DNA from 3 places in the Streptomyces sp. NPDC059861 genome. Region 1 is predicted to be linked to each of the others. Evidence: predicted binding sites of a transcription regulator. Region 1 holds the regulator's gene; each other region holds the start of a gene.
What was found. The regulator HspR, encoded in region 1, represses chaperone genes until heat shock. The targets are predictions, from matches to a motif close to TTGAGNNNNNNNNNCTCAA.
Positions count from the first base shown of each region.

Region 2: lon (endopeptidase La) is a predicted target of HspR. The motif match lies at 7,737-7,755, and genes of this name have one in related genera.
Region 3: dnaK (molecular chaperone DnaK) is a predicted target of HspR. The motif match lies at 3,518-3,536, and genes of this name have one in related genera.

Region 1 is NZ_JBHWJQ010000008.1:85,063-97,991, reverse strand. It holds gene ACFV6X_RS09755 (GYD domain-containing protein) at 144-467, shown strand; gene ACFV6X_RS09750 (NAD(P)/FAD-dependent oxidoreductase) at 967-2,157, opposite strand; gene sigJ (RNA polymerase sigma factor SigJ) at 2,260-3,204, opposite strand; gene ACFV6X_RS09740 ((Fe-S)-binding protein) at 3,379-5,661, opposite strand; gene ACFV6X_RS09735 (MraY family glycosyltransferase) at 5,867-6,895, shown strand; gene dnaK (molecular chaperone DnaK) at 6,990-8,828, shown strand; gene grpE (nucleotide exchange factor GrpE) at 8,825-9,484, shown strand; gene dnaJ (molecular chaperone DnaJ) at 9,518-10,702, shown strand; gene ACFV6X_RS09715 (heat shock protein transcriptional repressor HspR) at 10,716-11,168, shown strand; gene ACFV6X_RS09710 (sugar ABC transporter substrate-binding protein) at 11,619-12,728, shown strand.
Region 2 is NZ_JBHWJQ010000002.1:69,950-82,878, forward strand. It holds gene ACFV6X_RS02415 (roadblock/LC7 domain-containing protein) at 1-196, opposite strand, end outside; gene ACFV6X_RS02420 (nitrate- and nitrite sensing domain-containing protein) at 193-3,405, opposite strand; gene ACFV6X_RS02425 (protein phosphatase 2C domain-containing protein) at 3,781-4,569, shown strand; gene ACFV6X_RS02430 (MarR family winged helix-turn-helix transcriptional regulator) at 4,580-5,071, opposite strand; gene lon (endopeptidase La) at 5,300-7,714, opposite strand; gene ACFV6X_RS02440 (spermidine synthase) at 7,918-8,595, shown strand; gene ACFV6X_RS02445 (response regulator transcription factor) at 8,709-9,449, shown strand; gene ACFV6X_RS02450 (ATP-binding protein) at 9,446-10,555, shown strand; gene ACFV6X_RS02455 (multifunctional oxoglutarate decarboxylase/oxoglutarate dehydrogenase thiamine pyrophosphate-binding subunit/dihydrolipoyllysine-residue succinyltransferase subunit) at 10,837-12,929, shown strand, end outside.
Region 3 is NZ_JBHWJQ010000003.1:240,446-246,277, reverse strand. It holds gene ACFV6X_RS04385 (amino acid permease) at 31-1,485, shown strand; partial or broken gene ACFV6X_RS04380 (hypothetical protein) at 1,541-2,085, shown strand; gene ACFV6X_RS04375 (OsmC family protein) at 2,160-2,585, shown strand; gene ACFV6X_RS04370 (glycerophosphodiester phosphodiesterase family protein) at 2,662-3,462, shown strand; gene dnaK (molecular chaperone DnaK) at 3,582-5,453, shown strand; partial or broken gene ACFV6X_RS04360 (HAMP domain-containing protein) at 5,658-5,832, shown strand, end outside.

The DNA of each region.
Region 1 (12,929 bases):
TTCCGTCACGTGCGGGTACCGGGGTCGGTGGGACGATCACTTCGGGATCCAACGAGTGAATCCAGGCGCTGGGTGCGTGGGGGTCCCGCGGGCGGCGGGAAGGGTCATGGGGCACACCCGACCAGCGCCGGCAGGGAGCCCCCATGGCGAAGTTCCTCATCCAGGCCACCTACACGCCCGAGGGCACGAAGGGGCTGCTCAAGGAAGGCGCGAGCGGGCGTCGTGCCGCCGTCGAGCAGGTCGTCACCGGGCTCGGCGGGACGGTCGAGACGATGTACTTCGCCTTCGGGGAGGACGACCTCGTGCTCATCGTCGACTTCCCCGATCCCGTCTCCATGGCCGCCGTCAGCCTCACCGTCAAGGCCAGCGGTGCCCTCCGCACGCGGGCGACCCCTCTCCTCACCCTCGACGAGATCGACGAGGCCACCCGTCGGCAGGTCCCCTTCCGCGCCCCTGGCGGTGCGTGAGCCAGGTCCGGCACGCCTGCGCGTGAGCCGATCCCGGGTGTGAGCCGACCCGGCGCGGGCACCCTCCTGGCGAGAGCGCCCGCCGTACCGGTGAGGCCGCCCGCCGTACCGGTGAGCCGTCCGCTGTGGTGGCGAGGCCGTCCGCTGTACCGGTGAGGCCGTCCGCCGTACCGGTGAGGCTGTCCGCTATGGCGGTGAGCCGTCCGCCGTACCGGTGAGGCCGCCCGCTGTGGCGGTGAGCGGTGCGCCGTACCGGCGAGGCCGCCCGCGGTAGCAGTGAGCCGCCCGCCGTATCGGCGAGGCAGCTCGCCGCACCGGTGAGCCGTGCGCCGTATCGGTGAGGCCGTCCGCCGTACCGGTGAGGCCGCCCGCTGTGGCGGTGAGCGGTGCGCCGTACCGGCGAGGCCGCCCGCGGTAGCAGTGAGCCGCCCGCCGTACCCGAGAGGCAGCTCGCCGTACCGGTGAGGGCGCGTCCGCCGTACGGTGAGGCCGCCGCCTCTCAGGCCGCCGCCGACGGCACCCGCGCCGCGGCCCCCTGCACCACGCGGCGCCGCCTGCTCGGCATTCCGAGGGTCGGGTTGGCGACGCCCCATGCCGCGCCCTTGCAGACCAGTTCCTTGTAGACGGCGGCGAGTCGTCCCGTCAGGGCCGCCCGCAGGGCGCGGTCGTCGGCGGTGACGTACTGGATCACGCCCTCCTTGCGGCCCAGCGAGATGCACTGGTTGAAGTACCGGAGCGGCGTGTTCGGGAGCTTGCCGCCGGTCAGGCGGGCCGCGACCGCGTCGGCGGCCTGCCACGCCGTGGGGATGCCCGACGCGCACGACATCCGCAGCGGCTTGCCGCCGGGGCCCGCGACCTCGGCCGCGTCGCCGATGACGTACACGTCCGGGTGCGAGACCGACCTCATGGTCCCGTCGACCACGATCCGGCCCGTGCCACCGGCCTCCAGGGTCGTGGCCCGCGCGATCGGGTGGACGGCGAAGCCGGTGGTCCACACGGTGACGGCGGCCGGGATGGACGTGCCGTCGGCGGTGACGACGTGGTCGGGCTCGACGCCGCTGACGGCGGTGTGCTCGTGGACGGTGATGCCGAGCTTGCCGAGGACCTTCCGCAGATGCCGGCGGCCCTTGGGCGAGAGCCAGTCGCCGAGGCCGCCGCGCGCCGCGAGGGCGATGTCGAGATCCGGGCGGGCCTCGGCGAACTCGGTCGCGGCCTCCAGTCCGGTGAGACCGCCGCCCACCACGACCACGCGCTGTCCGGCGTCCAGCCGGGCCAGGCGCTCGCGCAGTCGCAGGGCTCCGGGGCGACTGGCGATCTCGTGGGCGTGCTCGTCGGTGCCGGGGACGCCCTGGCTGTTCCAGCCGCTGCCGAGGGCGTACACGAGGGTGTCGTACGCCAGTTCCTCGGCGCCGTCCGCGCCGGTGACGGCGACGGCCTTGCGGTCGACGTCGACGCCGGTGACCTTCGCGACCTTCAGGACGACGCCGGTGCCCGCGAACATCTCGCTGAAGGGCCGGGGCCTGAGGTGCCGGCCGGCCGCGAGCTCGTGCATCCGGACGCGCTCGACGAAGTCGGGTTCGGCGTTGACGAGGGTGATGACCGCGTCTTCGCGGCGCAGCCGCTTGGCGAGGCGTCCGGCGGCGACGGCTCCGGCGTATCCGGCTCCGAGGACGATGATGCTGTGCTGCATCTGCATGCTCCTGTCTTGAGCGGGTTCGCCCCTTGAACCGGGCAGCCCGCCGTTTCCTGACAGGAACGTGCTGTGAAGCAGCTCACACCGGAGCGGCAGGGGTCAGAAGGCGTGGAACAGCGGCCTGCCGTGGTCCTCGGCCGCCCACCGCCTGGTCGCGCGTTCGAGCTTGTCGGGGTTGACCTGGTTACGGAACGCGGCGATGCCGTCGGCGGTGATCTCCAGGCACATGACGCCGACGACCCGGCCGTCGAGCACCGCCACGATCGCGGGGCCGCCGTTGGAGGTCGTGACGTGGACCTCGGGCGAGCCGCCGACCATGTCGCGCTTGGCCTTGGCCGGTTTGAACAGGCCCCGCATGAACTTCGCGACCGCGAGGGCGCCCTCGAACGCCTTGGCGCGGGCCGGGATCTTCCCGCCTCCGTCGCCGATCGCGACGGCGTCCTGCGTGAGCAGCCGGACGAGCGGCTCGGTCTCGCCGCTGGTGGCGGCCGCGAGGAACTCGTCGACGACCCGCCGGGCGGCGGCCGCGTCGATCTCGCTGCGGGCCTTGCCGTCCGCGAGGTGCTTCTTGGCGCGGTGGAAGATCTGCTGGCTGGCGGCCTCGGTGAGGTCGAGGATCTCGGCGATCTCCCGGTGCGGGTAGTCGAACGCCTCCCGCAGCACGTACACCGCGCGCTCGCCGGGCGAGAGGCGCTCCAGCAGGGCGAGGACCGCGTACGAGACCGACTCGCGCTGTTCGGCGGTGTCGGCCGGACCGAGCATCGGGTCGCCGGCCAGCAACGGCTCGGGCAGCCACTGGCCGACGTAGGCCTCGCGCCGCGCGCGGGCCGAGGTGAGCTGGTTGAGGCACAGATTGGTGAGCGCCTTCGTCAGCCATGCCTCGGGGACCCTGATCCGGCCGGTGTCGGCGGCCTGCCAGCGCAGGAACGTCTCCTGCACGGCGTCCTCCGCCTCGCTCGCGGAGCCGAGCAGACGGTAGGCGATGGCCTCCAGGCGGGGCCTGGAGGCCACGAACCGGTCGACGTCGTTCACCGTCAGGGCCATGGACCGGATCCTAGCGAGGTGCGTGGCCACCGTCGGGGCGCGGTCGGTAGGTGAAGGGGTACCGCCAGGCGCCGTGGGTGGTGGAGTCGACGCGGTCGCCGGTGGAGACGCCACCGACGCCCCCGTCCGTCAGGACGAGGGCGTCAAAGTGAGCGGCATGGGCCTCGGGGGCCGTCACTTCACCGGTTCCGGCTCCGACTCGGTCTCGGCGTCCGCCGTGCCCTCCGGGGTGACCGGGGTCTTGACGGAGTCGAGGAGGAGCTGGGCGACGTCGACGACCTGGATCGACTCCTTGGCGGTGCCGTCGTTCTTCCGGCCGTTCACGGAGTCCGTGAGCATGACCAGGCAGAACGGGCAGGCGGTGGAGACGATGTCCGGGTTCAGCGAGAGGGCTTCGTCCACGCGCTCGTTGTTGATGCGCTTGCCGATCCGCTCCTCCATCCACATCCGCGCGCCGCCGGCGCCGCAGCAGAAGCCGCGTTCCTTGTGGCGGTGCATCTCCTCGTTGCGGATGCCGGGCACGCTGGCGATGATCTCGCGCGGCGGCGTGTAGATCTTGTTGTGGCGGCCCAGGTAGCAGGGGTCGTGGTAGGTGATGATGCCCTCGACCGGGGTGACCGGGATCAACTTGCCGTCGTCGACCAGGTGCTGGAGCAGCTGGGTGTGGTGGATGACCTCGTAGTCGCCGCCGAGCTGCGGGTACTCGTTGGCGATCGTGTTCAGGCAGTGCGGGCAGGTCGCGACGATCTTCTTGGCGGCCCTGGGCTTGCGGGACTCCTCGGTCACCTTGCCCTCGTCGTCCAGCTCCTCGCCGAACGCCGTGTTGAGGGCCATGACGTTCTCCATGCCGAGTTCCTGGAACAGCGGCTCGTTGCCCAGGCGGCGGGCGGAGTCACCCGTGCACTTCTCGTCGCCGCCCATGATCGCGAACTTCACACCCGCGATGTGCAGCAGCTCCGCGAAGGCCTTGGTGGTCTTCTTGGCCCGGTCCTCCAGGGCGCCGGCGCAGCCGACCCAGTACAGGTACTCGACGTCGGTGAGGTCCTCGATGTCCTTGCCGACGACCGGGATCTCGAAGTCGACCTCCTTGAGCCACTCCAGGCGCTGCTTCTTCGCCAGGCCCCAGGGGTTGCCCTTCTTCTCCAGGTTCTTCAGCATCGTGCCCGCCTCGGACGGGAACGCCGACTCGATCATCACCTGGTAGCGGCGCATGTCGACGATGTGGTCGACGTGCTCGATGTCCACCGGGCACTGCTCGACGCAGGCGCCGCAGGTGGTGCAGGACCACAGCACGTCCGGGTCGATGACGCCGTTCTCCTCGGCGGTGCCGATCAGCGGGCGCTCGGCCTCCGCGAGTGCGGCGGCCGGGACGCCGGCCAGCTGCTCCTCGCTCGCCTTCTCCTCGCCCTCCGTCGTCTTGCCGCCACCGGCCAGCAGATAGGGCGCCTTGGCGTGCGCGTGGTCACGCAGCGACATGATCAGGAGCTTCGGGGAGAGCGGCTTGCCGGTGTTCCAGGCGGGGCACTGCGACTGGCAGCGGCCGCACTCGGTGCAGGTGGAGAAGTCCAGCAGGCCCTTCCAGGAGAACTGCTCGACCTGGGAGACGCCGAAGACGTCGTCGTCGCCGGGGTCGGTGAAGTCGATCGGCTTGCCGCCCGACGTCATCGGCTGGAGGCCGCCGAGGGCCGTCCCGCCCGTCGCCTCGCGCTTGAACCAGATGTTCGGGAACGCCAGGAAGCGGTGCCAGGCCACACCCATGTTCGTGTTCAGCGAGACCACGATCATCCAGACGAACGAGGTCCCGATCTTGATCATGGCGACCAGGTAGACCAGGTTCTGCAGCGTGCCGACGCCGAGGCCCTTGAAGGCGAGGACCAGCGGGTACGACGCGAAGTACGACGCCTCGTAGTGGTCCACGTGGTGCAGGGCGCCCTCCAGGCCGCGCAGCACGTAGATCGCCAGGCCGATGGTGAGGATGACGTACTCGACGAAGTACGCCTGGCCCGACTTGGAGCCCGCGAAGCGGGACTTGCGGCCGGGCCGCGACGGCAGGCTCAGCAGCCGGATGACGATGAGGACGGCGATGCCCAGGATCGTCATCACACCGATGAACTCGATGTAGAGCTCGAACGGCAGGAAGTCGCCGATGACGGGCAGCATCCAGTCGGCCTGGAAGAGCTGGCCGAACGCCTGGGCGAGAGTCGGCGGCAGTGTCAGGAAGCCCACGGCCACGAACCAGTGGGCGACGCCGACGATGCCCCATCGGTTCATACGGGTGTGGCCGAGGAACTCCCGTACCAGCGTCACACTGCGCTGGTAGGGGTTGTCGGTCCGGGTGCCGGCGGGTACGGGCTGGCCCAGTTTGAAATACCGGACGAACTGACCGATGGCGCGCGCGAGCAGGGCGACGCCGACCACGGTCAGGACCAGCGACACGATGATCGCGGCGAGTTGCATTTGGGGGCTCCTCGGGCCTGCGAGGGAGATTACTAAGCGGTAACTTACCCAGTCCGTCTGAGACTACCCGCATCCCTCGTCGCACTGTAGCCAGGCATGGAGTGATCTGAATCGCTGAGGGTCGCCTCACGAACCGAACGCGTTACCTCGCGAACTGAACGTGTTATTCGTACCAAATTGATAGATTCACGCCTAATTTAAGACCGTGCTCTACGGCATCGCCGCCGCTGTCGCGGCCCTCTTCCTCGCCTCGCTGCTCACGGCCGTCCTGCGCGCCCTCGCGCTGCGCCTCGGACTGCTCGACCGGCGCCGCCGCACCCGCCCCGTTCCGCTGCTCGGCGGAGTGGCCGTCGTGCTCGCCACCCTCGCCGTCGCGGGCACCGGCGAGTGGACGGGGGTCGCCCCGCTCGGCTCCGGCGTCGGCAGGCTCCTGGTCGCCGCCGGCGCCGTCGCCCTGCTCGGGCTGATGGCGGACCTGTGGCGGCTGCGGGCCCGGCTGCTGCTGTGCGGTACGGCGGGGGCGGCGGCCTGCGTGGTGCCCTACGAGGAGATCGGCGTCGTCGGCGGGGTGCTGGCCGTCGGGTGGATCGCCGCCGTCGCCGTGGCCTTCCGGGCGCTCGATCACGCGGACGCGCTGGTGGGGACCGTCGGAGTGGTGACCGCCTTCGGGGTGGGGGTGTGCGCGGCGGTCGAGGTGATGGACGGGCTCGCGGTGCTGCTGAGCGTGCTGGCGGCCGCGCTGACCGGGTTCCTGATGCACAACTGGCATCCCGCGCGGATCGCGCTCGGCGCGTGCGGGGCGCTGTTCACCGGGTTCGTGCTCGCCGCCGCGGTTGTGCTGACCCGGGCGGGGTACGCGCCGGGGAGTTCCGCGGGCCCGCTGTTCGCGTTCACCGCCGTGGTGAGCGCCGACGTCCTGCTCGTGGTGCTGGCACGGCGGCTGACCCGGCGGCCCGGCCCCGACCATCTGGCGCACCGGCTGCGGCGGTTGGGGCTCACTCCGCAGGGTGTGACCGTGGTGCTGGGCACCCTCGCCTTCGCCGGGGTGCTCGTCGGCGTCCTGGTGCACACCGGGTGGGCGGGCGAGGCCGCCGTGCTCGGCGTCGCGGGGGCCGCGCTGCTCCTCGTACTCGGACTGCTGCGGGTGAAGACGCGCGCTCGGCTGACGGAAACCTCCGTGCATCCTTCCGCGTCCTTGCAGGTCACGGGGCACCTGCGTGTAAGGAACGGATAAGAGTTGAGTCGGTACGACTCAGGTCTGTTGACCCCGGCGCGGACGTCATGCACACTTGAGCCTGTTCCACTCAAGTCAGCTGGAGGAATCAACCATGGCACGTGCGGTCGGCATCGACCTGGGCACGACTAACTCCGTCGTCAGCGTTCTGGAGGGCGGCGAGCCCACCGTCATCACCAACGCCGAGGGTGCCAGGACCACGCCGTCCGTCGTCGCCTTCGCCAAGAACGGCGAGGTGCTGGTCGGCGAGGTGGCCAAGCGCCAGGCAGTGACCAACGTCGACCGGACCATCCGGTCGGTCAAGCGTCACATGGGCACGGACTGGAAGATCGAGCTCGACGGAAAGCCCTTCAACCCACAGCAGATCAGCGCCTTCGTGCTGCAGAAGCTGAAGCGGGACGCGGAGGCCTACCTGGGCGAGAAGGTGACCGACGCGGTCATCACCGTCCCGGCGTACTTCAACGACGCCGAGCGCCAGGCCACCAAGGAGGCCGGTGAGATCGCCGGTCTGAACGTCCTGCGCATCGTCAACGAGCCGACGGCCGCCGCCCTGGCGTACGGCCTCGACAAGGACGACCAGACCATCCTGGTCTTCGACCTCGGTGGCGGCACGTTCGACGTATCGCTGCTGGAGATCGGCGACGGCGTCGTCGAGGTGAAGGCCACCAACGGTGACAACCACCTCGGTGGTGACGACTGGGACCAGCGCGTCGTCGACTACCTGGTGCAGCAGTTCAAGTCCGGTCACGGCGTGGACCTGGCCAAGGACAAGATGGCGCTGCAGCGCCTGCGTGAGGCCGCCGAGAAGGCGAAGATCGAGCTGTCGTCCTCCACGGAGACCTCGATCAACCTCCCCTACATCACCGCCTCCGCCGAGGGCCCCCTGCACCTCGACGAGAAGCTCACCCGCGCCCAGTTCCAGCAGCTGACCGCGGACCTGCTGGAGCGCTGCAAGACGCCGTTCCACAACGTCATCAAGGACGCCGGCATCCAGCTCGGCGAGATCGACCACGTCGTCCTCGTCGGTGGCTCCACCCGGATGCCCGCCGTCGCCGAGCTCGTCCGCGAGCTGACCGGCGGCAAGGACGCCAACAAGGGCGTCAACCCGGACGAGGTCGTCGCCATCGGCGCCGCGCTCCAGGCCGGTGTCCTCAAGGGTGAGGTCAAGGACGTCCTGCTCCTCGACGTGACCCCGCTGTCCCTCGGTATCGAGACCAAGGGCGGCATCATGACGAAGCTCATCGAGCGGAACACGACGATCCCGACCAAGCGGTCCGAGATCTTCACCACCGCCGAGGACAACCAGCCCTCCGTGCAGATCCAGGTCTACCAGGGCGAGCGCGAGATCGCGGCGTACAACAAGAAGCTCGGGATGTTCGAGCTGACCGGTCTGCCGCCGGCCCCGCGCGGTGTCCCGCAGATCGAGGTCGCCTTCGACATCGACGCCAACGGCATCATGCACGTGACCGCGAAGGACCTGGGCACGGGCAAGGAGCAGAAGATGACCGTCACCGGTGGCTCCTCGCTGCCGAAGGACGAGGTCAACCGGATGCGCGAAGAGGCCGAGAAGTACGCGGAGGAGGACCACGCCCGCCGCGAGGCCGCCGAGTCCCGGAACCAGGGCGAGCAGCTCGTCTACCAGACGGAGAAGTTCCTCAAGGACAACGAGGACAAGGTCCCCGGCGAGATCAAGACCGAGGTCGAGGCCGCCGTCGCCGAGCTGAAGGAGACGCTCAAGGGCGAGGACACCGCCGAGATCCGCACCGCCACGGAGAAGGTCGCGGCCGTCTCCCAGAAGCTGGGCCAGGCCATGTACGCCGACGCCCAGGCGTCCCAGGCCACCGCGGGCGGCGCTTCCGGGCAGCCCAAGGCCGACGACGACGTGGTCGACGCCGAGATCGTGGACGACGAGCGCAAGGACGGTGCCGCGTGACGGAGGAGACCCCGGGCTTCGACGAGAAGCCCGACGTCCCCTCCGGCGCCACTCCTGACGACGCCGAGCCGCAGGCCGCCGCCCCCTCCGCGGAGGAGGGGGCGGCCCCGGCCGGGGACGCGAACCAGACAGCGGCTCTGGTGGCCCAGCTGGACCAGGTGCGCACCGCGCTCAACGAGCGCACCGCGGACCTCCAGCGGCTCCAGGCCGAGTTCCAGAACTACCGCCGCCGGGTGGAGCGCGACCGGATCACCGTCAAGGAGATCGCGATCGCGAACCTCCTGACGGAGCTCCTGCCCGTGCTCGACGACATCGGGCGGGCCCGGGAACACGGCGAGCTGGTCGGCGGCTTCAAGTCCGTCGCCGAGTCGCTGGAGACCGTGGCGGCGAAGATGGGCCTTCAGCAGTTCGGCAAGGAGGGCGAGCCCTTCGACCCGACGATCCACGAGGCCCTGATGCACTCGTACGCGCCGGACGTCACGGAGACGACCTGCGTCGCGATCCTCCAGCCGGGGTATCGCATCGGCGAGCGCACCATCCGCCCCGCGCGGGTGGCCGTCGCCGAGCCCCAGCCGGGCGCGCAGACCGTGAAGCCCGCCGACGAGGGCGACGCGCAGGCCGACGACAAGGAGAGCGGTGGCCCGGACGAGGGCTGACGTTGAACGGATGAGAGAGGAGGGACGTCGAGGATGAGCACCAAGGACTTCATCGAGAAGGACTACTACAAGGTCCTCGGCGTCCCCAAGGACGCCACCGAGGCCGAGATCAAGAAGGCGTACCGCAAGCTCGCCCGCGAGTTCCACCCGGACGCCAACAAGGGCAACGTCAAGGCCGAGGAACGCTTCAAGGAGATCTCCGAGGCGAACGACGTCCTCGGCGACCCCAAGAAGCGCAAGGAGTACGACGAGGCCCGCACCCTGTTCGGCAACGGCGGCTTCCGCCCGGGTCCCGGCGCCGGCGGCGGCTCGTTCAACTTCGACCTGGGCGACCTCTTCGGCGGCGCCCAGGGCCAGGGCGGGGGAGCGGGCGGCGGCTTCGGCGGCGGACTCGGTGACGTCTTCGGGGGCCTTTTCAACCGGGGCGGCCCGACGACCGGCACCCGGACCCAGCCGCGGCGCGGCCAGGACATCGAGTCCGAGGTCACCCTCAGCTTCACCGAGGCGATCGAGGGCGCGACGGTCCCGCTGCGCATGTCCTCGCAGGCGCCGTGCAAGGCCTGCTCCGGCACCGGCGACGCCAACGGCACGCCCCGTGTGTGCCCGACGTGCGTCGGCACCGGCCAGGTGGCACGCGGCTCCGGCGGCGGCTTCTCCCTGACCGACCCGTGCCCCGACTGCAAGGGTCGCGGCCTGATCGCGGAGAACCCCTGCGAGGTCTGCAAGGGCAGCGGCCGCGCCAAGTCCTCACGGACCATGCAGGTGCGCATCCCTGCCGGGGTCTCGGACGGCCAGCGGATCCGGCTGCGCGGCAAGGGCGCGCCCGGCGAGCGGGGCGGCCCGGCGGGCGATCTGTACGTCGTCGTCCACGTCAAGGACCACCCGGTGTTCGGGCGCAAGGGCGACAACCTCACCGTCACCGTCCCGGTGACGTTCACGGAGGCGGCCCTCGGCGGCGAGGTCAGGGTCCCGACCCTGGGCGGTCCCTCGGTCACCCTGAAGCTGCCACCGGGCACGCCGAACGGCCGTACGATGCGGGCCCGCGGCAAGGGCGCGGTCCGCAATGACGGCACCCGAGGGGATCTGCTGGTCACCGTCGAGGTGAGTGTCCCCAAGGACCTGACGGGGAAGGCTCGTGACGCACTGGAGGCGTATCGCGAGGCGACCGCGGGTGAGGACCCGCGGGCGGAGCTGTTCCAGTCCGCGAAGGGAGCATGAGTCAGCCATGGACATCAACGGCCGTCGACGCAATCCCTATGAGCTGACCGAGGAGACCCCGGTCTACGTCATCTCGGTGGCGGCCCAGTTGTCCGGCCTGCACCCGCAGACGCTGCGTCAGTACGACCGGCTGGGGCTGGTGTCTCCGGACCGCACGGCCGGCCGGGGCCGGCGCTACTCGGCCCGCGACATCGAACTGCTCCGCCAGGTGCAGCAGTTGTCGCAGGACGAGGGCATCAACCTGGCCGGCATCAAACGCATCATCGAACTGGAGAATCAGGTCGCGGCACTCCAGTCCCGCGTCGCGGAGCTCCAGGGCGCGCTGGACGGCGCGGCGGCGGCGATGCAGCAGCGTGAGGCCGCGGTGCACGCCTCCTACCGCCGTGACCTGGTGCCGTACCAGGAGGTGCAGCAGACCAGCGCGTTGGTGGTGTGGCGCCCGAAGCGGCAGCAGCAGGGCGACTGAGGCGCGCGGCGAAAGCCGTACGGCTGGAAGGGGCCGGGAGGAGCCGAGAGGCGAACCTCCCGGCCCTTTCGCGTGAGCGGCCGTCAGCGGGGCGACCAGACGCGGGTGACCGGAACCCGGGGGGGTGAGCTCTCCCTGTTCTGCTGGCTGGGTTCATTCGGTCCTCTGTCGGGTTCGGGCGAGTCCGGTACGCGCTCGTGATCACGACACGTGACGAAAGGGACTGCTTGTACGGGGCTCCTTCTGTGCCTCAACTCCCCATGAATGGAGGGATCGTAGAGGGTCTCGGGAGGAGGTTTCGCCGCGTGTTCACGGGCTAAGCGGAACGTGATGTTGCCATCTCGTTAAGTGATTTCCCTTGACGCTGAGGGGCGCTGACGCGTTGGCTTTTCAGTCATCCGGGCCGCAGTGCCGCGGCCACCTCCGGAAGCAGCAGAAGTGGGCTCATCCATGCGTCGTCGTATCGCCATATCCGTGGTCGCATCGTCGTTGACCCTGTCGCTGGCAGGCTGTGGCGTACTGGGGGCGACCGGCGACAGCAGCGACGCGAGCCCCACCAAGGGCAACGACATCACCGTCGGCCTGCTGCTGCCGGAGACGGCCAACACGCGGTACGACAAGTTCGACTACCCGATCATCAGGGAGCGGGTGGCCGCGCTCACCAAGAACCAGGGCGAGGTCCAGTACGCCAACGCCGACGCGGACGCCGGCAAGCAGGCGAGCCAGATGCAGCAGATGATCGACGAGCAGGTCGACGTCATCCTGCTGGACGCCGTGGACTCGCACGCCATCGCGGGCGGCGTGGAGAAGGCCAAGGAAGCGGGCATCCCGGTCATCGCCTACGACCGGCTCGCCGAGGGCCCCATCGACGCGTACATCTCCTTCGACAACGAACTCGTCGGCGAGGTCCAGGGCCGGTCCCTGATCGACGCGCTGGGCAGCGAGATCGACAGCGCCGACAAGATCGTCATGATGAACGGCTCGCCGACCGACCCGAACGCCAAGCAGTTCAAGCAGGGCGCCATGTCGGAGCTGAGCGGCAAGGTGACGATCGAAGAGTCCTTCGACACCAAGGACTGGAAGCCGGAGAACGCAGAGGCCAACATGGCCGAGGCGATCGAGAAGATCGGCAAGGACAACATCGCCGCCGTGTACTCCGCCAACGACGGCATGGCCGGCGGCGTCATCAAGGCCCTGGAGGCGGCCGGCGTGACCGATCTGCCGCCCATCACCGGACAGGACGCGGAACTCGCGGGCGTGCAGCGGATCGTCTCCGGTGAGCAGTACATGAGCGTCTACAAGTCCTACCCGCAGGAGGCCGAGGCCGCCGCGGAGATGGCCGTGGCCAAGGTGCAGAGCAGGGACATCCAGTTCGACGCCCTCGCCCGCGACCGGGTCGACAGCCCGACCCACAAGGGCATCCCGGCCCAGCTGGTGTCGGTGGTCGCGCTGACCCGCGAGAACATCAAGGACACGGTGGTCGCGGACGGCATCCACAAGGTCGCCGAGATCTGCACGGCCGAGTACAAGGACGCCTGCGCGGAGCTCGGCCTCAAGTAACGGGCGGCCGGTGCGGTGCACGGGTGGGTGGAGGGGTGGTTCGCGCTCGGAGCGCACCGCCCCTTCGGTCATTCTTCCGGTCAGATTTCCGAGCGCGGTCCGGGCCGCGCGGCCGGGCGGTGCCGACCTCGGCGGGGCCTGAACACGCCGCCGTCAGCTTGTTGCGATGTGACGGGCGGGGGGAGGGAGAATTCTGGCCAT
Region 2 (12,929 bases), on a different contig from region 1:
GCGGGCCGGTGGGCCGGGTCTCGCGCGCCTCACGCGCGGCCGCGTTCCTCCCGGCGTCGGAGGAGAGCAGCAGCAGCCCGTCCGAGGAGACGACCGCGACGGACTGGATGCCGGGCACCTCCTCGACCAGGTTCGTCAGCAGCCAGTGCAGATTGCGGGCCTCACTGCTCAGTCCGAACGTACTGGGCGCGGTCAACTGCTTGCCTCCTCGACGGTGCCCCCCGTGGATCCTTCGGCATGTACGTGTGCTGGACCGGACTCCGCGGCGTCGCGGGCGGGCACGCCGGGCGCCGCCGCGTCACGGGTCGTGGCCTCGTGCGTCTCCTCCGGCGCCGGGCCGGACGGGGACTCCGCCTGGCCGGTCCGCTCGGCGATCTCGGCCTCGACGTCGCGCCGGCCGGCCGCGGCGCCCTGGCGGAAGCCGCCCAGGCGGCGGCGCAGGGCGTCGGCGTCGATGGAGCCGCTGCGGGGCCGGGGCGCCGACGCGGGCGCGTTGATCTTCGGCGTGCGCTTGGGCAGCCCCTTGTCGGTGACGCGCTCGGGCTCGTCCCCCTCGTCGGGGGTGCGCTCGTGGGCGTCGGGGCCTATGGCGTAGGGGTCGTGGGCGGCGGGGGGCACGGCCGGCGCGGAGTCCGGGTGGGCCGGCCTGGCCCGGGGCAGCTCGTCCAGCTGGGCGTGCCCGGCGCCCGCGTCCCGCCACTGCGGACGCCGGCCCGTGTCAGGGTGCTGCTCGGCGGACGAATCCTGCCGCCGGTCGGCCTCGGGGCGCGAGGCGGCCTCTGGACGAAGATCGGCCTCCGGGGCCCGCTGGACCGACGGGCCCGGCCCGCCGTCCGCCGCCGGGCGCGAGGCGGCCTCCGGGCCCGGCTGAGCCGGCCGGTCCCGCAGCGGGTCCGCCTCCCGGCGCGGCCGTGCCGCCGGTCCCGGCTGCGCCGGCACATCCCGGTCCTGGTCCGCCACGCGGCCCGGTCCGGCCTGCGCGACCACGCCCGGCTCGGTCTCCGAGCCCGGTCCGGCCTGCGCCTCGCGGCCCTGACCGGTGCCCTGGTCCTCGTCGGTGGGCCGGTCCTCGACCGGCTCGCTCAGCTGCTCCGGGAGCAGGAGTTCCATCGTGGTCTCGGCCGGGGACTCCGGAATCCCCCGGTCGGCGGCCGGCCGCTGGGCCCGTACCGCGCGCTCGGCCAGCGCCACCAGCGGGTCGCCGTTCTCCGCGCGGCCGTGCAGCACGTTGGAGTTGGCCTCCGCGTCGGCGCCGGGCAGGGAGAAGCCCTGCGCGCCCTCGGCGAGGGAGGCGGGCGCGGGGGACGGCACCGCCGCGGCCGGGGCCTCGGCGAACAGCGACTGCGGCAGGACCACGACGGCGGCGATACCGCCCTGCTTCTGCTCGCGCAGCTGGACGCGCACCCCGTGCCGGTGGGCGAGCCGGGCGACGACGTAGAGGCCGAGCCCGAGACCGTCGGCGCCCTCCTGGTCGTAGGGCGCCTCGGGGTCGAAGTCGCTGAGCCGGGCGTTGAGCCGGGTCATCCGCTCGTCGGTCATGCCGATGCCCTCGTCCTGGACGGAGAGCATCACCTCGCCGTTCTCCAGCAGCCAGCCGGAGACCTCGACGGGCAGGTCGGGCGGGGAGAACGACGTGGCGTTCTCCATGAGTTCGGCCAGCAGGTGGGACAGGTCGTCCGCGGCGAACCCGGCGATGTGCGCGTGCGGCGGCAGCGCGGTGATCCGGACCCGCTCGTACCGCTCGATCTCGCTGACCGCGGCCCGTACGACGTCGACCATCGGGACCGGGCCCGCGTGCTGCTGGACGTGCTCGGTGCCGGCCAGCACGAGGAGGTTCTCGCTGTGCCGGCGCATGACGGTGGCGAAGTGGTCGAGCTTGAAGAGGGTGGCGAGCCGCTCGGGGTCCTGCTCGCGCTCCTCCAGGCTCTCGATGACGCCGAGCTGGCGCTCGACCAGGCCGAGGGTGCGCAGCGCGAGGTTGACGAAGGTGCCGCCGATGCTGTCGCGCAGCCGGTCCAGCTGGGCGGCGGAATCGGCGAGTTCGGAGCGCAGCTCCGCGCGGGCGTCGGCCATCCTCTGCCGCTGGCCGACCAGGTGCTTGCGGTCGGACTCCAGGGTGGTGATCCGCTCGTGCAGACCGGCGGCGTGCGCGTGCAGGGCGTTGACGGACCGGACGACCTGGGCGAACTCGTCGTTGCGCCCGGTGAACTTGACCGGTTCCTCGGCGGCCGGGTTCTCGGCGGCGGCCAGCCGGGCGGAACCGATGCGCAGCACGGCGAGCGGGCGGGTGAGGCCGCGGGCCATGCCGGTGGCGACGCCGACGGCGAGCAGCATCAGGGCGCCGAGGATCGCGATGCGGATCTCCAGCGCGGTGACGTCGTCGTCGCGCAGCTGCTCGAGACCGGTGGTGCGGCGCTCGTAGAGAGAGGACTCGACGCCGCGCATCAGGTCGATACGGGCGGTGAGGGCGGCGTTCAGCTTGTCGGCACCGATGCCGAGGTCCGCGTCGGTGAGCGTGGGCTGGTCGGTGAGGTCGGCGAGGTACTTGTCGGCCGAGTTGACCTCGGGGCCGGTGACCGTGGAGTCGTAGCTCCCGCGGGCGGCCTTGGTGGCGGTGTCGTGGAATTCGGCGAGCGCGGCATCGGAACGCACCCGGGCCTGCTGGGCGGCGGCGGTGAGGGCGGCACGCCGCTTGCTGTCGGCCTCGGAGGAGACGCTGGTCTCGGTGGTGAGGCCGGTGACGGGGTCGTAGACCGACTCGGTGCTGCTGGGCACGCTGAGGGCGGCCAGGAGCAGGCCCCGGGTGGCGGCGGCCTGCTGGACGGCGGTGTCGAGTTCGGCGAGGGCGTGGGCGCCGGAGCCCGCGCGGGGCGGGAGCTGTTCGGCCAGGTCCTCGGCGAGCCGGTGGAGTTCGGCGATGGCCTCGGAGTAGGCCTCGTGCGCTTCGAGAGCGCCGCTCTGCCCGGTGAGCGCCGCCCTGCGCACGCCGGCGATGCCGTCCAGGTCCGAGCGCAGCCCGGCCGGGGTGTCCGTGTTGGCGCGCAGCTCCTCGACCTGCCGGTCCACCCGCGCGCTGCGCTCTTCCGAGGGCGCCTTGGCCTTCGGCCGGCCGGCCGCGATGTAGGAGGTGACCTCGTCCCGCTCGTCCGCGAGGGAGTGGGCGAGGGCGAGCGCGTCCTGCGTCTGCCCGCCCAGGGTCACCAGGTCCTGGCTGTCGCTCAACTGCCCGGAGGCGGCGATCACCGAGGGGGTGCCCGCGCCGGCGATGGCGGCGGCCACGACCGCCACGGCCACGATGAGCCGGTTGCGCACGTGGGTCTTACGGCCCTTGCCGACCGAGGTGCGCTCCGCGCTCCCCTCGGAGGCCGTCTGCTTGCCTGTGCGCCGAGGCCGCGTCTTCTGCACCGGTGCTCGCATTCCTGACTCGTGTACCCATGGGCCCGGGTGACGCTCCGTCAACTGGTGTGCACACCACCCGGTACGTACGGTCCCCGACCCTCCCAGTGCCGGTGGTCGGTCATCGCACATCACCTGACCGGCCACCCGAAGGAGTGAACCTCGGAGGGGAGTTGGCGGGCAAGTTCCTCCTGCGCTTGCGTCGGCGCCGCACGGCGGGCCGGTTGGACGTCGACGGCGGGCTTTGGCAGTATTCGCCGCCACGTGTTCCCGGACTCCGCCATTCCAACCCAAATCCGGCGGCTGACCTGCGGCACTACGGTGATCCGGCGATCCTTGCCACCCTTTCGCGGACGCTGTGAAGGGCTCGTGCAGACTGGCCGGATGCGCACGGAACTTCTCTCCCTGCCGGGCGACCCGGCCCGCCCCAACGAGGACTTCGCCAGCGTCGGACTACCCGTCTGCGGACAGGGCGGTTCCCTCGTGGTGCTGGACGGAGTGACCCCACCGAGGGACGGCAGCGGCTGTCTGCATTCCGTTCACTGGTACACCGCGCGTCTGGGCGGGGCCCTGACCGAACTGACCGTTTCGCTCCCGGATGTCCCCCTGTCCGACGCCCTGGCCCGTGCCATCGCGCGCACCGCCGAGGCACACCGGGAAACCTGTGACCTTTCTCACCCGCGAACCCCACAGGCAACCGTGGTCCTCGCCCGCTGGTCGCAGGAGACCGTCGAGTACCTGGTCCTCTCCGACTCGGCCCTCCTGGTGGAGTCCCCCGACGGTCTGGTCACCCCGTGCCTCGACGACCGCCTGGCCAGGCTTCCCCGGGCGACCCTGGCCACCGACGCCCTGGTCGACGCGACGGTCCGCAACAAGGAGGGCGGCTTCTTCACCGCCGCCGCGGATCCGTCGGTGGCCGCGCGGGCGGTGACCGGGGTGCTGCCGCGCGACCGGGTGCGGGCGCTGGCCGCGCTGACGGACGGCGCGAGCCGGTGGACGGAGACCTTCCGGGAGGGCGACTGGGCGGACCTGTTCGCCGTGGTCCGCAAGCAGGGCGCCGAGGCCCTGGTCGACCGGGTACGGGCGCTGGAGGCCGCCGACCGCGAGCAGCGGACGTATCTGGGCCGCAGCAAGACCCACGACGACGCGACGGTCGTCTACGCGGAGCTGTGAGCGCCCCGCGCTACTTCTCCATCCCGGAGTTCATCTGGTGCAGCAGCCGTGCCAGTTCGGCCACCTCGCGGCGGTCCCAGTGGTCGAGCTTGCTGACGTAACGGGCGCGGCGGGCCACACGGACCCGCTGCACCCGGGCGCGCCCCTCCTCGGTGAGGTGCACGAGCCAGGCGCGGCCGTCCGCCGGATCCGGTTCACGGGCCACCAGCCCCAGGTCCTCCAGGGCGCGCAGCTGACGCGACATGGTGGCCTTGCCCACCCCGATGTAGGCGGCGAGGTCGGTGGCCCGCTGCCGACCGCACTCGTCCAGGCGCACGAGCAGTCCGTACGCCGCCGACTCCAGGTCGGGGTGGACCTCGCGGGCCATCTCGCCCTGGTTGGCGCGGGCCCGCCGCAGGAACACCGTCAGTTCGCGCTCCAGCTCCAGGAACTCCTGGTCCACACCACTTCGCGACGCATCCGCCTCGCCGTGATGTCTGCCGTCGTTTCCACCCTCGTGCACGTCAGCACCCTGATCCGTTTTCCTGGTCGTGGAACCTGCCGCCGACGGCGGTCGTCACCGCAGCACTGTCAGTATTTCGCAGGCGCGGGCCGACGGCAGCCGCCGGGCCCCCGACGGTCACCTGGAGTACACCCGGACCGGCCCGGACGCGGCGGGCCACGGCCGCCGCACGGCGAAGGCCCGGGCCTCCCTCAGGGGACCCGGGCCTTGCCTTTCCGGTCGCGCCCGTCACGCCGCGACCGGAACCTCCGACGCCGCGCCGTTCGTGGCCGGCGACAGCGCCAGCTCCAGGACCTGGCGGACGTCGGTGACGGCGTGGACGTCGAGCTTGTCCAGCACCTCCGCCGGGACGTCGTCCAGGTCGGGCTCGTTGCGCTTGGGGATGATCACGGTGGTGACTCCCGCCCGGTGCGCGGCGAGCAGTTTCTGCTTCACGCCGCCGATGGGCAGCACCCGGCCGGTCAGCGAGACCTCGCCGGTCATCGCCACGTCCGTGCGGACCAGGCGGCCGGAGAGCAGCGAGGCCAGCGCGGTCGTCATGGTGATGCCCGCGCTCGGGCCGTCCTTCGGCACCGCGCCCGCCGGGAAGTGGATGTGCACGCCCCGGTCCTTGAGGTCGGCGACCGGCAGCTCCAGCTCGGCGCCGTGGCTGCGCAGGAAGGACAGGGCGATCTGCGCGCTCTCCTTCATCACGTCACCCAGCTGACCGGTCAGCGTCAGGCCCGCCGCGCCCGTCTCGGGGTCGGCCAGCGACGCCTCGACGAACAGCACGTCACCGCCGGCGCCCGTGACCGCGAGGCCGGTCGCGACACCCGGCACCGCCGTGCGCCGCTCCGCCGGGTCCTGGGCGGACTCGGGGACGTGGTGCGGCCGGCCGATCAGGTCGCGCAGGTGCTCGTCGGTGACGGTGAACGGCAGCTTGCGCTCGCCCAGTTCGTGCTGGGCCGCCACCTTGCGCAGCAGCCTCGCGACGGACCGCTCCAGGTTGCGCACGCCCGCCTCGCGGGTGTACTCGCCCGCCAGCTTGCGCAGCGCGCTCTCGTCGAGGGTCACCTCGTCCTTCTCCAGCCCGGCGCGCTCCAGCTGTCGCGGCACCAGGTGGTCGCGGGCGATGACGACCTTCTCGTCCTCGGTGTACCCGTCGAGACGGACCAGCTCCATCCGGTCGAGCAGGGCCTCCGGGATGGCCTCCAGCACGTTCGCGGTGGCCAGGAAGACGACGTCGGACAGGTCGAGTTCGACTTCGAGGTAGTGGTCGCGGAAGGTGTGGTTCTGCGCGGGGTCCAGGACCTCCAGCAGGGCCGCGGCCGGGTCGCCCCGGAAGTCGGACCCCACCTTGTCGATCTCGTCGAGCAGCACGACCGGGTTCATCGACCCGGCCTCCTTGATGGCGCGGACGACCCGGCCGGGCAGCGCGCCGACGTACGTACGCCGGTGCCCGCGGATCTCGGCCTCGTCGCGCACGCCGCCGAGGGCGACCCGGACGAACTTCCGCCCCATGGCGTGGGCCACGGACTCGCCGAGGCTCGTCTTGCCGACGCCCGGCGGGCCGACCAGGGCCAGCACGGCGCCGCCGCGCCGCCCGCCGACGACCCCGAGCCCGCGCTCCGCACGCCGCTTGCGCACCGCCAGGTACTCGGTGATCCGCTCCTTGACGTCCTCCAGGCCCGCGTGCTCGGCGTCCAGCACGGCCTTCGCGCCCTGGATGTCGTACGCGTCCTCGGTCCGCTCGTTCCACGGCAGTTCGAGCACGGTGTCGAGCCAGGTGCGGATCCATGAGCCCTCGGGGGACTGGTCGGAGGACCGCTCCAGCTTGTCGACCTCCTTGAGCGCGGCCTCACGGACCTTCTCGGGCAGGTCGGCGGCCTCGACACGGGCCCGGTAGTCGTCGGACTCCTCGCCCTTCTGCTCGCCGTTCAGCTCGCGCAGCTCCTTGCGGACGGCTTCCAGCTGACGCCGCAGCAGGAACTCCCGCTGCTGCTTGTCGACGCCCTCCTGGACGTCCTTGGCGATCGTCTCGGCGACGTCCTGCTCCGCGATGTGGTCGCGCAGCTGCTGGGTGGCGAGCTTGAGGCGCGCGACGGGGTCGGCGGTCTCCAGCAGCTGGATCTTCTGGTCGAGGGTCAGGAAGGGCGAGTACCCCGAGTTGTCGGCGAGGGCGGACACGTCGTCGATGGCCTGCACGCGGTCGACGACCTGCCAGGCACCGCGCTTCTTCAGCCATGCGGAGGCCAGCGCCTTGTACTCCTTGACCAGTTCTGTCACGTGCCCGGGCAACGGGTCCGGCACGTTCTCGTCGAGGCTGGTCCCCTCGACCCACAGCGCCGCTCCCGGCCCGGTGGTCCCGGCGCCGATCCGCACCCGGCTCCGGCCCCTGATCAAGGCGCCCGGGTCACCGTCGGCGAGCCGCCCGACCTGCTCGACCGTGCCGAGCACACCCGTGCTCGCGTAGGCGCCGTCGTTGCGCGGCACCAGCAGCACCTTGGGCTTCCCGGACGTGGCACGGGCAGCCGCCTGCGCGGCCTCCACCGCCGCCCGGACATCTGCGTCGCTCAGGTCCAGCGGGACCACCATGCCGGGCAGGACGACCTCGCCGTCGAGCGGCAGCACGGGCAGAGTGAGCGGTGTGGACGTCGAAGCCATGATCTCCCCTTCGGCAGTCAAGTTGAGCTATGCCGACTCAATGCTTGGCCGCGGCGCATTGTTCCCCTGGAGGCGTTCGCTGTCAGCGATCGAGGAGGATCCCTGGGTGCGGGGGACCGCCTCCCTGCCGAGGGGCCTCCTCCTGTAGATGAGGTCTCCGCAATTCCGTCAACATTCCGTCAGAGAAGTGCCAGGATGGGCCGATGCCCACCACCTACGACATCCCCGAGGTCCTGGACCGTCGTGAGGGCCCGTACGGCGAGGTCGTGCTGCGGCGGCACGGGGCGCTGCTGCAGATCATCGCCAACGGCTGCTTCCTGATGGACACCTCCGACGGACGTTCGGAACGGCTGCTGGTCGACGCGGCGCTCGACGCCCTCGACGACCGCCCCGACCCGGGGGTACTGATCGGCGGCCTCGGCGTCGGATTCTCGCTCGCACATGCCGGAGGCAACCCACGCTGGGGCCGGATCACGGTGGTCGAGCGGGAACGCGCGGTCATCGACTGGCACCGCGCGGGCCCGCTTTCCACGGTTTCGGGCAAAACGCTTGCCGACCCCCGCACGCGGATCGTCGAAGCGGATCTGATCGCCTACGTCAATGAGACTTCCGACACGTTCGACGCGCTGTGCCTGGACATCGACAACGGGCCCGACTGGACCGTCACGGAGGCCAACTCAGGGCTGTACTCGAAGGCCGGACTCGCAGGCTGCGCACGGGTGTTGAGACCAGGCGGGGTACTCGCCGTATGGTCGGCGAAACCCTCCCCGGAATTTGAAGGAACCTTGCGGAATGCCGGTTTCCGGCATGTGCGTACCGAAGAGATCCCGGTTGCCCGGGGCGTTCCCGACGTCGTGCACCTCGGCGTCCGACCTGAATAGCCGAGCTGCGGTGACTCCCCGTACCCTGCTTGCCTGACGCCGATCATTCAAGCGTCAATCGCAGTCATGGGATCACCCCACGGATTCCGGAAAGCACACTTCAGGGGCGGGCGATGGAGCAGACACACACCTCCCAGAACGGCACGGCGGCGGCCACCCCGGGCGCACAGCGCCGGGTTCTGGTGGTCGAGGACGACCCGACGATCGTCGACGCCATCGCGGCCCGCCTGCGTGCCGAGGGTTTTCTCGTGCAGACGGCCGGCGACGGTCCGGCCGCCGTCGACACGGCCGAGGCCTGGCAGCCCGATCTGCTGATCCTCGACATCATGCTGCCGGGCTTCGACGGCCTGGAGGTCTGCCGTCGTGTGCAGGCCCAGCGGCCGGTGCCGGTGCTGATGCTGACCGCGCGCGACGACGAGACCGACATGCTGGTGGGCCTCGGCGTCGGCGCCGACGACTACATGACGAAGCCTTTCTCCATGCGTGAGCTGGCCGCACGCGTGCACGTGCTGCTGCGCCGGGTGGAGCGGGCCGCGGTCGCGGCCGCCACGCCGCGCACCGGCATCCTGCGCCTCGGCGAGCTGGAGATCGACCACGCGCAGCGCCGGGTGCGGGTGCGCAGCGAGGACGTCCACCTCACGCCCACCGAGTTCGACCTGCTCGTCTGCCTGGCGAACACCCCGCGCGCGGTGCTCTCCCGGGAGCAGCTGCTGGCCGAGGTGTGGGACTGGGCGGACGCCTCCGGCACCCGGACCGTCGACAGCCACATCAAGGCGCTGCGCCGGAAGATCGGCGCCGAGCGGATCCGCACGGTGCACGGCGTGGGCTACGCGCTGGAGACACCGACGCCATGAGCGAAGGGCGGTCGGCCGCACGGAGGAGCCCCGGGGAACCCTGGGGCGGCGTACGCCCGTTCTCGATCAAGACAAAGCTGGGCGCGCTGGTCGTCATCTCGGTGCTGATCACCACGGGCCTGATGATGATCGCCCTGCGCACCGAGACGGAGCTGCGCTTCATCACGGTGTTCTCGATGATCGCCACACTGCTGATAACGCAGTTCGTGGCGCACTCGCTCACCTCGCCGCTGGACGAGATGAACGCCGTGGCCCGCTCGATCTCGCACGGCGACTACACACGCCGGGTGCGTGAGAACCGCTGGGACGAGCTGGGCGACCTGGCCGTCACCATCAACCGCATGGCCGACGACCTGGAGGCCGAGGACCGCCAGCGCAAGGAGCTGGTGGCCAACGTCTCGCACGAGCTGCGGACCCCGATCGCGGGGCTGCGCGCCGTGCTGGAGAACATCGTGGACGGCGTCACGCAGGCCGACCCCGAGACGATGCGCACGGCCCTGAAACAGACCGAGCGGCTGGGGCGCCTCGTCGAGACGCTGCTCGACCTGTCCCGCCTGGACAACGGCGTCGTACCGCTGAAGCAGCGGCGCTTCGAGGTGTGGCCGTATCTGTCCGGGGTGCTGAAGGAGGCCAACATGGTCGCCTCCGCGCGCGCGGGCATGGCCTCCGGCTCGGGCAGCCACACCCGTACGGACGTCCATCTGCACCTCGACGTGTCCCCGCCGGAGCTGACCGCGCACGCCGACCCGGAGCGGATCCACCAGGTCGTCGTCAACCTGATCGACAACGCGGTCAAGCACAGCCCCCCGCACGGCCGGGTGACGGTGAAGGCGCGGCGCGGGTCGCTGCCGGAGTCGCTGGAGCTGGAGGTTCTGGACGAGGGTCCGGGCATTCCGCGCTCGGAGTGGCACCGGGTCTTCGAGCGCTTCAACCGGGGGGCGGTCAGCCGGCCGCACGGCCCCGGCAGCGACGGCGGCACCGGCCTCGGCCTGGCGATCGCCCGCTGGGCGGTGGATCTGCACGGCGGCAGGATCGGAGTGGCCGAATCCGAGCGGGGTTGCCGGATTCTTATCACCCTTCCGGGCCTGCCTTCTCTGCCAAGTTGACGTAAAGTTCGAAGCGGAGCCACAAGATCCACGGGCGTCCGCACAGCAGGACACGTGTGATCAGGCAGAGGCCCGCGCCGCGTACGCGCCGGGCCCGGGTCGTCGCACCCCTTTCGCAACAGAACCACGCTTGTTTCCCGCCATTTCAACCCCCGAAACACGCCCTTCGATGTGATGTGCGCGACGTTGAACGGACCTGGCCTGACCTTCACGGTCAGGGAGGCGTAGCCTTGATTCCCGCTGTCCATCACCTTGTGAAGCGGAAGAGGGCGGTTGCCGCCGTGTCGCCACAGTCCCCCAGTAACGCATCGAGCATCTCGACCGACGCAGACCAAGCGGGCAAGAATCCCGCTGCCGCGTTCGGTCCGAACGAGTGGCTCGTCGACGAGATCTATCAGCAGTACCTCCAGGACCCGAATTCGGTAGACCGCGCCTGGTGGGACTTCTTCGCCGACTACAAGCCGGGGGCGGCTGCCACCCCGGCGCCGGTGGTCCCCGCGGCCGCGGGGGCCGCGGAGACCACCAGCACGGTTCAGGCGCCCGCCCAGCCCGCTCCGGCGGCCCCGGCCGCACCCGCGGCTCCAGCGCCGAAGCCCGCCGCTGCCGCGCCGGCTCAGGCCCCCGCGCAGCCGAAGGCCCCGGCCCCGGCTCCCGCCCCGGCCGCCGCCAAGCCGCAGCAGCAGAAGGCCAAGGCCGCCGAGCCTGCCGCCGGTGCCCCCGACGGCCCCGAGCTGGTCACGCTGCGCGGGCCGGCCGCCGCCGTCGCGAAGAACATGAACGCCTCGCTGGAGCTGCCGACGGCCACCTCGGTCCGCGCGGTCCCGGTGAAGCTGCTCTTCGACAACCGCATCGTCATCAACAACCACCTGAAGCGCGCCCGGGGCGGGAAGATCTCCTTCACGCACCTGATCGGCTACGCGATGGTGCAGGCCATCAAGGCCATGCCGGCGATGAACTGGTCGTTCGGCGAGAAGGACGGCAAGCCGACCCTCGTCAAGCCGCCGCACGTCAACCTCGGTCTCGCCATCGACCTGGTCAAGCCGAACGGCGACCGCCAGCTGGTCGTCGCGGCGATCAAGAAGGCCGAGACGCTGAACTTCTTCGAGTTCTGGCAGGCCTACGAGGACATCGTCCGCCGCGCCCGCGACGGCAAGCTGACGATGGACGACTTCACCGGCGTGACGGTCTCCCTGACCAACCCCGGTGGCCTCGGCACCGTCCACTCGGTCCCGCGCCTGATGCCCGGCCAGTCGGTGATCATGGGCGTCGGCGCCATGGACTACCCGGCGGAGTTCCAGGGCACCTCCCAGGACACCCTGAACAAGCTCGGCATCTCGAAGGTCATGACGCTCACGTCGACCTACGACCACCGGGTGATCCAGGGCGCCGCCTCCGGCGAGTTCCTCCGCCAGGTCGCGAACCTGCTGCTCGGCGAGAACGGCTTCTACGACGACATCTTCGAGGCGCTGCGCATCCCCTACGAGCCGGTCCGCTGGCTCAAGGACATCGACGCCAGCCACGACGACGACGTCACCAAGGCCGCCCGCGTCTTCGAGCTGATCCACTCCTACCGGGTCCGCGGCCACGTCATGGCCGACACCGACCCGCTGGAGTACCGCCAGCGCAAGCACCCCGACCTGGACATCACCGAGCACGGCCTCACCCTGTGGGACCTGGAGCGCGAGTTCGCGGTCGGCGGCTTCTCCGGCAAGTCCCTGATGAAGCTGCGTGACATCCTCGGCGTGCTGCGCGACTCGTACTGCCGCACCACCGGCATCGAGTTCATGCACATCCAGGACCCCAAGCAGCGCAAGTGGATCCAGGACCGCATCGAGCGCCCGCACACCAAGCCGGAGCGCGAGGAGCAGCTGCGCATCCTGCGCCGCCTGAACGCGGCGGAGGCCTTCGAGACCTTCCTGCAGACGAAGTACGTCGGCCAGAAGCGCTTCTCCCTGGAGGGCGGCGAGTCCGTCATCCCGCTGCTGGACGCGGTCATCGACAGCGCGGCCGAGTCCCGCCTGGACGAGGTCGTCATCGGCATGGCCCACCGCGGCCGCCTGAACGTGCTGGCCAACATCGTCGGCAAGTCCTACGCGCAGATCTTCCGCGAGTTCGAGGGCAACCTCGACCCGAAGTCGATGCACGGCTCCGGCGACGTGAAGTACCACCTGGGCGCCCAGGGCACCTTCACGGGCCTGGACGGCGAGCAGATCACGGTCTCGCTGGCCGCGAACCCCTCGCACCTGGAGGCGGTCGACCCGGTCCTGGAGGGCATCGCCCGCGCCAAGCAGGACATCATCAACAAGGGCGGCACGGACTTCACGGTCCTGCCGGTGGCGATCCACGGCGACGCGGCCTTCGCGGGCCAGGGCGT
Region 3 (5,832 bases), on a different contig from region 1:
GCATCAGTTCGATGAGAGGCGCACCACCCCATGCACGTCACCGGGACCGTCCCCCCGCCGGCTCCGGCCCCGCAGGAGACCCCGGCAGCCCCCGCCGAGGCCCGGCAGACCCCCGCCGGCGACTCCGGCAGGCACGCCCGCCGCTTCGGGCTGCCCGTCGCCACCGCGCTGGTCACGGGCAACATCATCGGCGGCGGCATCTTCCTGCTCCCCGCCTCCGTCGCCCCGTTCGGCACCGTCAGCCTGGTCGCCTTCGGCGTGCTCACCCTCGGTGCCATCGCCCTCGCCCTGGTCTTCGGGCGGCTCGCCGAACGCGACCCGCGCACCGGCGGGCCCTACGTCTACGCCCGCGCCGCCTTCGGCGACTTCGCCGGATTCCTCGCCGCCTGGGCGTACTGGATCACCACCTGGGTGTCCAACGCGGCGCTCGCCGTCGCCGCCGTCGGCTACCTCGACGTCCTGATCCCGGTGAACGACCACCGCTGGACCGCCTGCCTCGCCGCGCTGGCCGTCCAGTGGCTGCCGGCCCTCGCCAACTTCGCGGGCACTCGCTACGTCGGCGCCGTCCAGCTGGTCTCCACCGTGCTGAAGTTCGCGCCTCTGCTGCTCGTCGCGGTCGGCGGGCTGTTCTTCTTCGACGCGGACAACCTCGGCCCGTTCCACACCGGCGACGGCAGCGCGATCGGCGCGGTCTCGGCCTCCGCCGCGATCCTGCTCTTCTCCTACCTCGGCGTGGAGTCCGCGGCCGTCAGCGCCGGGGAGGTCAGGAACCCGCGCCGCAACGTCGGACGGGCCACCGTCATCGGCACCGCGGGCGCCGCGCTGGTCTATCTGCTGGGCACGCTCGCGGTCTTCGGCACGGTGGCGCACGACGACCTGGTGGACTCCACCGCGCCCTTCTCCGACGCCGTGAACGCCATGTTCGGCGGCGGCTGGGGCGGCTGGGCGGTCGCCCTCGCCGCGCTGGTCTCCATGACCGGCTGCCTCAACGGCTGGACGCTGCTGAGCGCTCAGACCCCGTACGCCGCCGCCAAGGACGGGCTGTTCCCGGCCGCGTTCGCGCGCAAGCGGCGCGGGGTGCCGACCTTCGGCGTCGGGGTCACCGTCGTCCTCGCCTCGCTGCTCACCGTCTACAACTACGCGGCCGGCACGGCGAAGGTCTTCGAGGTGCTGGTGCTGGTCACCACGTTCACCGCGACCGTGCCGTATCTGCTGGCCACGGCCGCCCAGCTCTTCCACCTCGCCTCCGGCCGGCGTGACCTGGTCGACCGCCGGCGACTGGTGCGGGACACCGTGGTCACCGTGGTCGCGGCCGCCTTCTCGATGTGGCTGGTCGCGGGCGCCGGGTACGCGGCCGTCTACCAGGGCGTGCTGTTCCTGTTCGCCGGGGTGCTGGTGTATGCCGTGATGGCAGCGCGCCTCAGGGGCACGGGGAACTGCGCGACCAGCCACGACGGACCCGCGGACGCATCACATTCGACGTGACGACATTCGGCTGCGCCCCCTCCGCGCACCGCTCACACGGGACGCGTGCAGGCTGCCGTCACCGTCACCCGCCCGACTGGCCCGCTGGTTCGACGAGTTCGTGCCCCGCCCGGAGCCGGTGCGGTCGTACGCCCGGCCGGCGCGGCGCCAGGCGTCCACCCCGACATCCCGCGCGCGGGCGCCACTTCCCGCCCGAGGAGGTCGCCCGGCGCACCCTCGGCGTCGTCCTCGACACCTCCGGCTCCATGGAGCGCGCACTGCTCGGCAAGGCGCTGGGCGCCATCGCCTCGTACGCCGAGGCCCGTGACGTACCCGCCGCGCGGGTCGTCCTCTGCGACGCGGTGGCCGACGACGCGGGCTGTCTGCCGGTCGCCGAGATCGCCGGGCGGGTACGGGTGCACGGGCGCGGCGGTACGGTCCTGCAGCCCGGGATCGATCTGCTGCACCGGGCGGAGGACTTCCCGCCGGGGGGCGCCGGTACTGGTGATCACCGACGGCTGGTGCGACGTGCTGCGGGTGCGGCGCGAGCACGCGTATCTGATTCCCCAAGGCGCCCGGCTGCCGTTCACCGCACGTGGTCCGGTGTTCCGCGTGCGGTGAGCCGGAATGTGATCGGATAGGGGCCGAGTACCCCGGCAACGGGGTCGCATCGAGAGCATGCGAAAGGAACAACCGTGGCAACCACGCGCTCCGCACACACCGTCTGGGAAGGCAACCTGCTCGAGGGCAACGGCGTCGTCACCTTCGACTCCTCCGGCATCGGCCAGCAGCCGGTGTCGTGGCCGTCGCGCGCCGAGCAGGCGAACGGCAAGACCAGCCCCGAGGAGCTGATCGCCGCCGCCCACTCCAGCTGCTTCTCCATGGCCCTGTCGCACGGCCTGGCCGGCGCCGGCACCCCGCCCACCAAGCTCGTCACCTCGGCCGACGTGACGTTCCAGCCGGGTGAGGGCATCACCGGCATCGTCCTGACCGTCGAGGGCACCGTCCCGGGTCTGGACGACGACGCGTTCGTCGCCGCCGCCGAGGACGCGAAGGCCAACTGCCCGGTGAGCCAGGCCCTGAAGGCCGTCCCGATCACCCTGTCGGCGAAGCTCGCCTGAGACAGGCGGCACCCGGCGCAGGCCGTCCCTCCGGGGGCGGCCTGACCGTTCGGACGACCGTTCGGAGCAGACCGCCATGCCCCCACGTCCCGCCGTCTCCGCCCACCGGGGTGGCACCGAGCGCTTCGGCCCGGCCACCTGGGAGGCGTACGAGGACGCCCTGCTGTCGGGCGCGGAGTACGCCGAGTTCGACATCCGGCGCACCGCCGACGATGTGCTCGTGGTCCACCACGACGCCCGGGTGGGGCACCACGGGCCGCCACTGACCGCGCTCACTCACGCCGAGCTCAGCGCGCGCACCGGACGTCCCGTCCCCGTCGTGGACGACGTCATGCAGCTGATCGCCGGGAAGCTCGTCGCGCACCTGGACCTCAAGGAGACCGGCTACGAGCGCGCGCTGATCGATCGCGCGGTCGCCCTGCTCGGCCGGGACGGGTTCGTCGCCACCACCCTGGAGGATCGTTCCGTCGCCGCGATCACCGAGGCCTTCCCCGCGGTGCGGACGGCCCTGTCGCTGGGCCGGGGCGGCGCGGGGATCGCGCCGGCGCGGCTGGCGGCGATCCGGGCGAGCGAGCTGTTCCCGATGCGGCGGGTGCGGGCCTGCGGGGCGCACGGCGTCGCCGTGCACCAGCGGCTGGCACGCGCGAACGTGCTGCGCGAGGCCGCCCGGCACGGCCTGTACACCATGGTGTGGACGGTCAACGACGGGCCCGCCATGCGCGCCTTCCTCGGCGACCCGCGCGTGGACGTACTGATCACCGACCGCCCGCGGCAGGCCGTGGCCCTGCGCGACGGCGCCCCGGGCACCGCGGCGCCTCGGAACGGGGGGCCCGCCGCCGGGCCTCCCGCACCGGTGCGGGAGCCGCGCGCGGACTGAGCGGGCCCTGCCCGGGTATGTACCTGAATGGCCGCATGAACGACCTAGGGCCCCGTTGACAGGAGCCCACTCAAGTTTTGTGCTGGACTTCAAGGGCGCCCTGGCGGAAGGGGACAGCGATGGCACGCGCGGTCGGAATCGATCTCGGGACCACGAACTCGGTGGTGGCCGTCCTGGAGGGCGGCGACCCCACGGTCGTCGCCAACGCGGAGGGGGCCAGGACCACACCGTCGGTCGTGGCCTTCGCCAAGAACGGCGAGGTACTCGTCGGCGAGGTCGCCAAACGGCAGGCCGTGACCAACGTCGAGCGCACCGCGCGCTCCGTCAAGCGGTACATGGGGGACGCGAACTGGCGGTTCCCCGAGGAGGGCTCCGTCGACGGCACCCGCTACCGGGCCCAGGAGTTGTCGGCGCGGGTGCTGCAGAAGCTGAAGCGGGACGCCGAGGCGTATCTCGGCGAGGACGTCACGGACGCGGTGGTCACCGTGCCGGCGTACTTCGACGACGCCCAGCGGCAGGCGACCAAGGAAGCCGGGGAGATCGCGGGCCTGAAGGTGCTGCGGATCATCAACGAGCCCACCGCAGCCGCCCTCGCCTACGGCCTCGACCGGGGCGAGGAGCAGACCGTCCTCGTCTTCGACCTGGGCGGCGGCACCTTCGACGTCTCGCTCCTGGAGATCGGCGACGGCGTCATCGAGGTCAAGGCCACCAACGGCGACACCCACCTCGGCGGCGACGACTGGGACCAGCGGATCGTCGAGTACCTGGTCAAGCGCTTCAAGGGACAGAACGGCATCGACCTCGGCAACGACAAGATGGCGCTCCAGCGGCTCCGCGAGGGCGCCGAGAAGGCCAAGATCGAGCTGTCCAGCTCCTCGGAGACGACGATCAACCTGCCGTACATCACCGCCTCCGCCGAAGGCCCGCTGCACTTGGACGAGAAGCTGACCCGCGCCCAGTTCCAGGAGCTCACCGCCGATCTCCTCGACCGCTGCAAGACCCCCTTCCACCAGGCGGTCAAGGACGCCGGCGTCAAGCTCGCCGCGATCGACCACGTCATCCTCGTCGGCGGATCCACCCGGATGCCGGCCGTCACCGACCTGGTCAAGGAACTCACCGGCAAGGACCCGCACAAGGGCGTCAACCCGGACGAGGTGGTGGCTGTCGGCGCCGCCCTCCAGGCCGGTGTCATCCGCGGCGACGTCAAGGACGTGCTGCTCCTCGACGTCACCCCGCTGTCCCTGGGCATCGAGACCAAGGGCGGCATCATGACCAAGCTGATCGAGCGCAACACGACGATCCCGACCCGGCGTTCGGAGATCTTCACGACCGCCACCGACAACCAGCCGTCGGTCGGCATCCAGGTCTACCAGGGCGAACGCGAGATCGCCGCCTACAACAAGAAGCTCGGCACGTTCGACCTCACCGGCCTGCCGCCCGCCCCGCGCGGCGTCCCGCAGATCGAGGTCGCCTTCGACATCGACGCCAACGGCATCATGCACGTCTCGGCCAAGGACCTGGCGACCGGCCGTGAGCAGAAGATGACCGTCACCGGTGGCTCGGCGCTGCCCAAGGACGACATCGACCGCATGATGCGGGAGGCCGAGCAGTACGCCGAGGAGGACCGGGGGCGCAGGGAGGCCGCCGAGACACGCAACCAGGCCGAGCAACTCGTCTACCAGACGGAGAAGTTCCTCCGCGAGAACGGGGAGCGCGTCCCGGCCGACACCCGGTCGGAGGTCGAGTCGGCGATCACGGAACTGAAGCAGACGCTGGAGCGCGAGGCGGACACCGGCGAACTGCGCACCGCCGTCGAGAAGCTCGCCGGCGTCAGCCAGAGGATGGGCCAGGCCATGTACGCGCAGGCCCAGCAGACGCCCGCCGAGGGCGCCGCCGGAGGCGACGGGGAGCGTGCCGCCCCGCAGGACGAGGACGTGGTCGACGCGGAGATCGTCGACGACGAGAAGGACACCAAGGGCGGGGCGGCCTGACCGCCGGACGGCGTCACGGAATCTCCTTCACCCGGTGCCGCCCGAGAGGTTCCGTGGTCTGTTTCCGGCCAGGTGATCCCCCGTATGTGCACGTAGGGGGGAGAGTTTGTGCGCACCCTGGAGACTGCTAGCCTGCGGCGTATTTCTCGTCGCGCAGATCCATGAACAGTCGGCTTTGCCCCGGGGAGGGGAACGAGGGTGCGCATGACCAGCAACACGGGCGAGGTCACCGAGTCGGTGCCGGGCGACCAGGAGCTCGGGCGGCTCCTGGCGGGCCTGACAGCGGTGCGGGACGGTGACTTCGGCACGCGGCTGCCCGAGGACGCCGACGGCCTCATGGGCGACATCGCCACGGTGTTCAACGGCATGGTGGACCAGC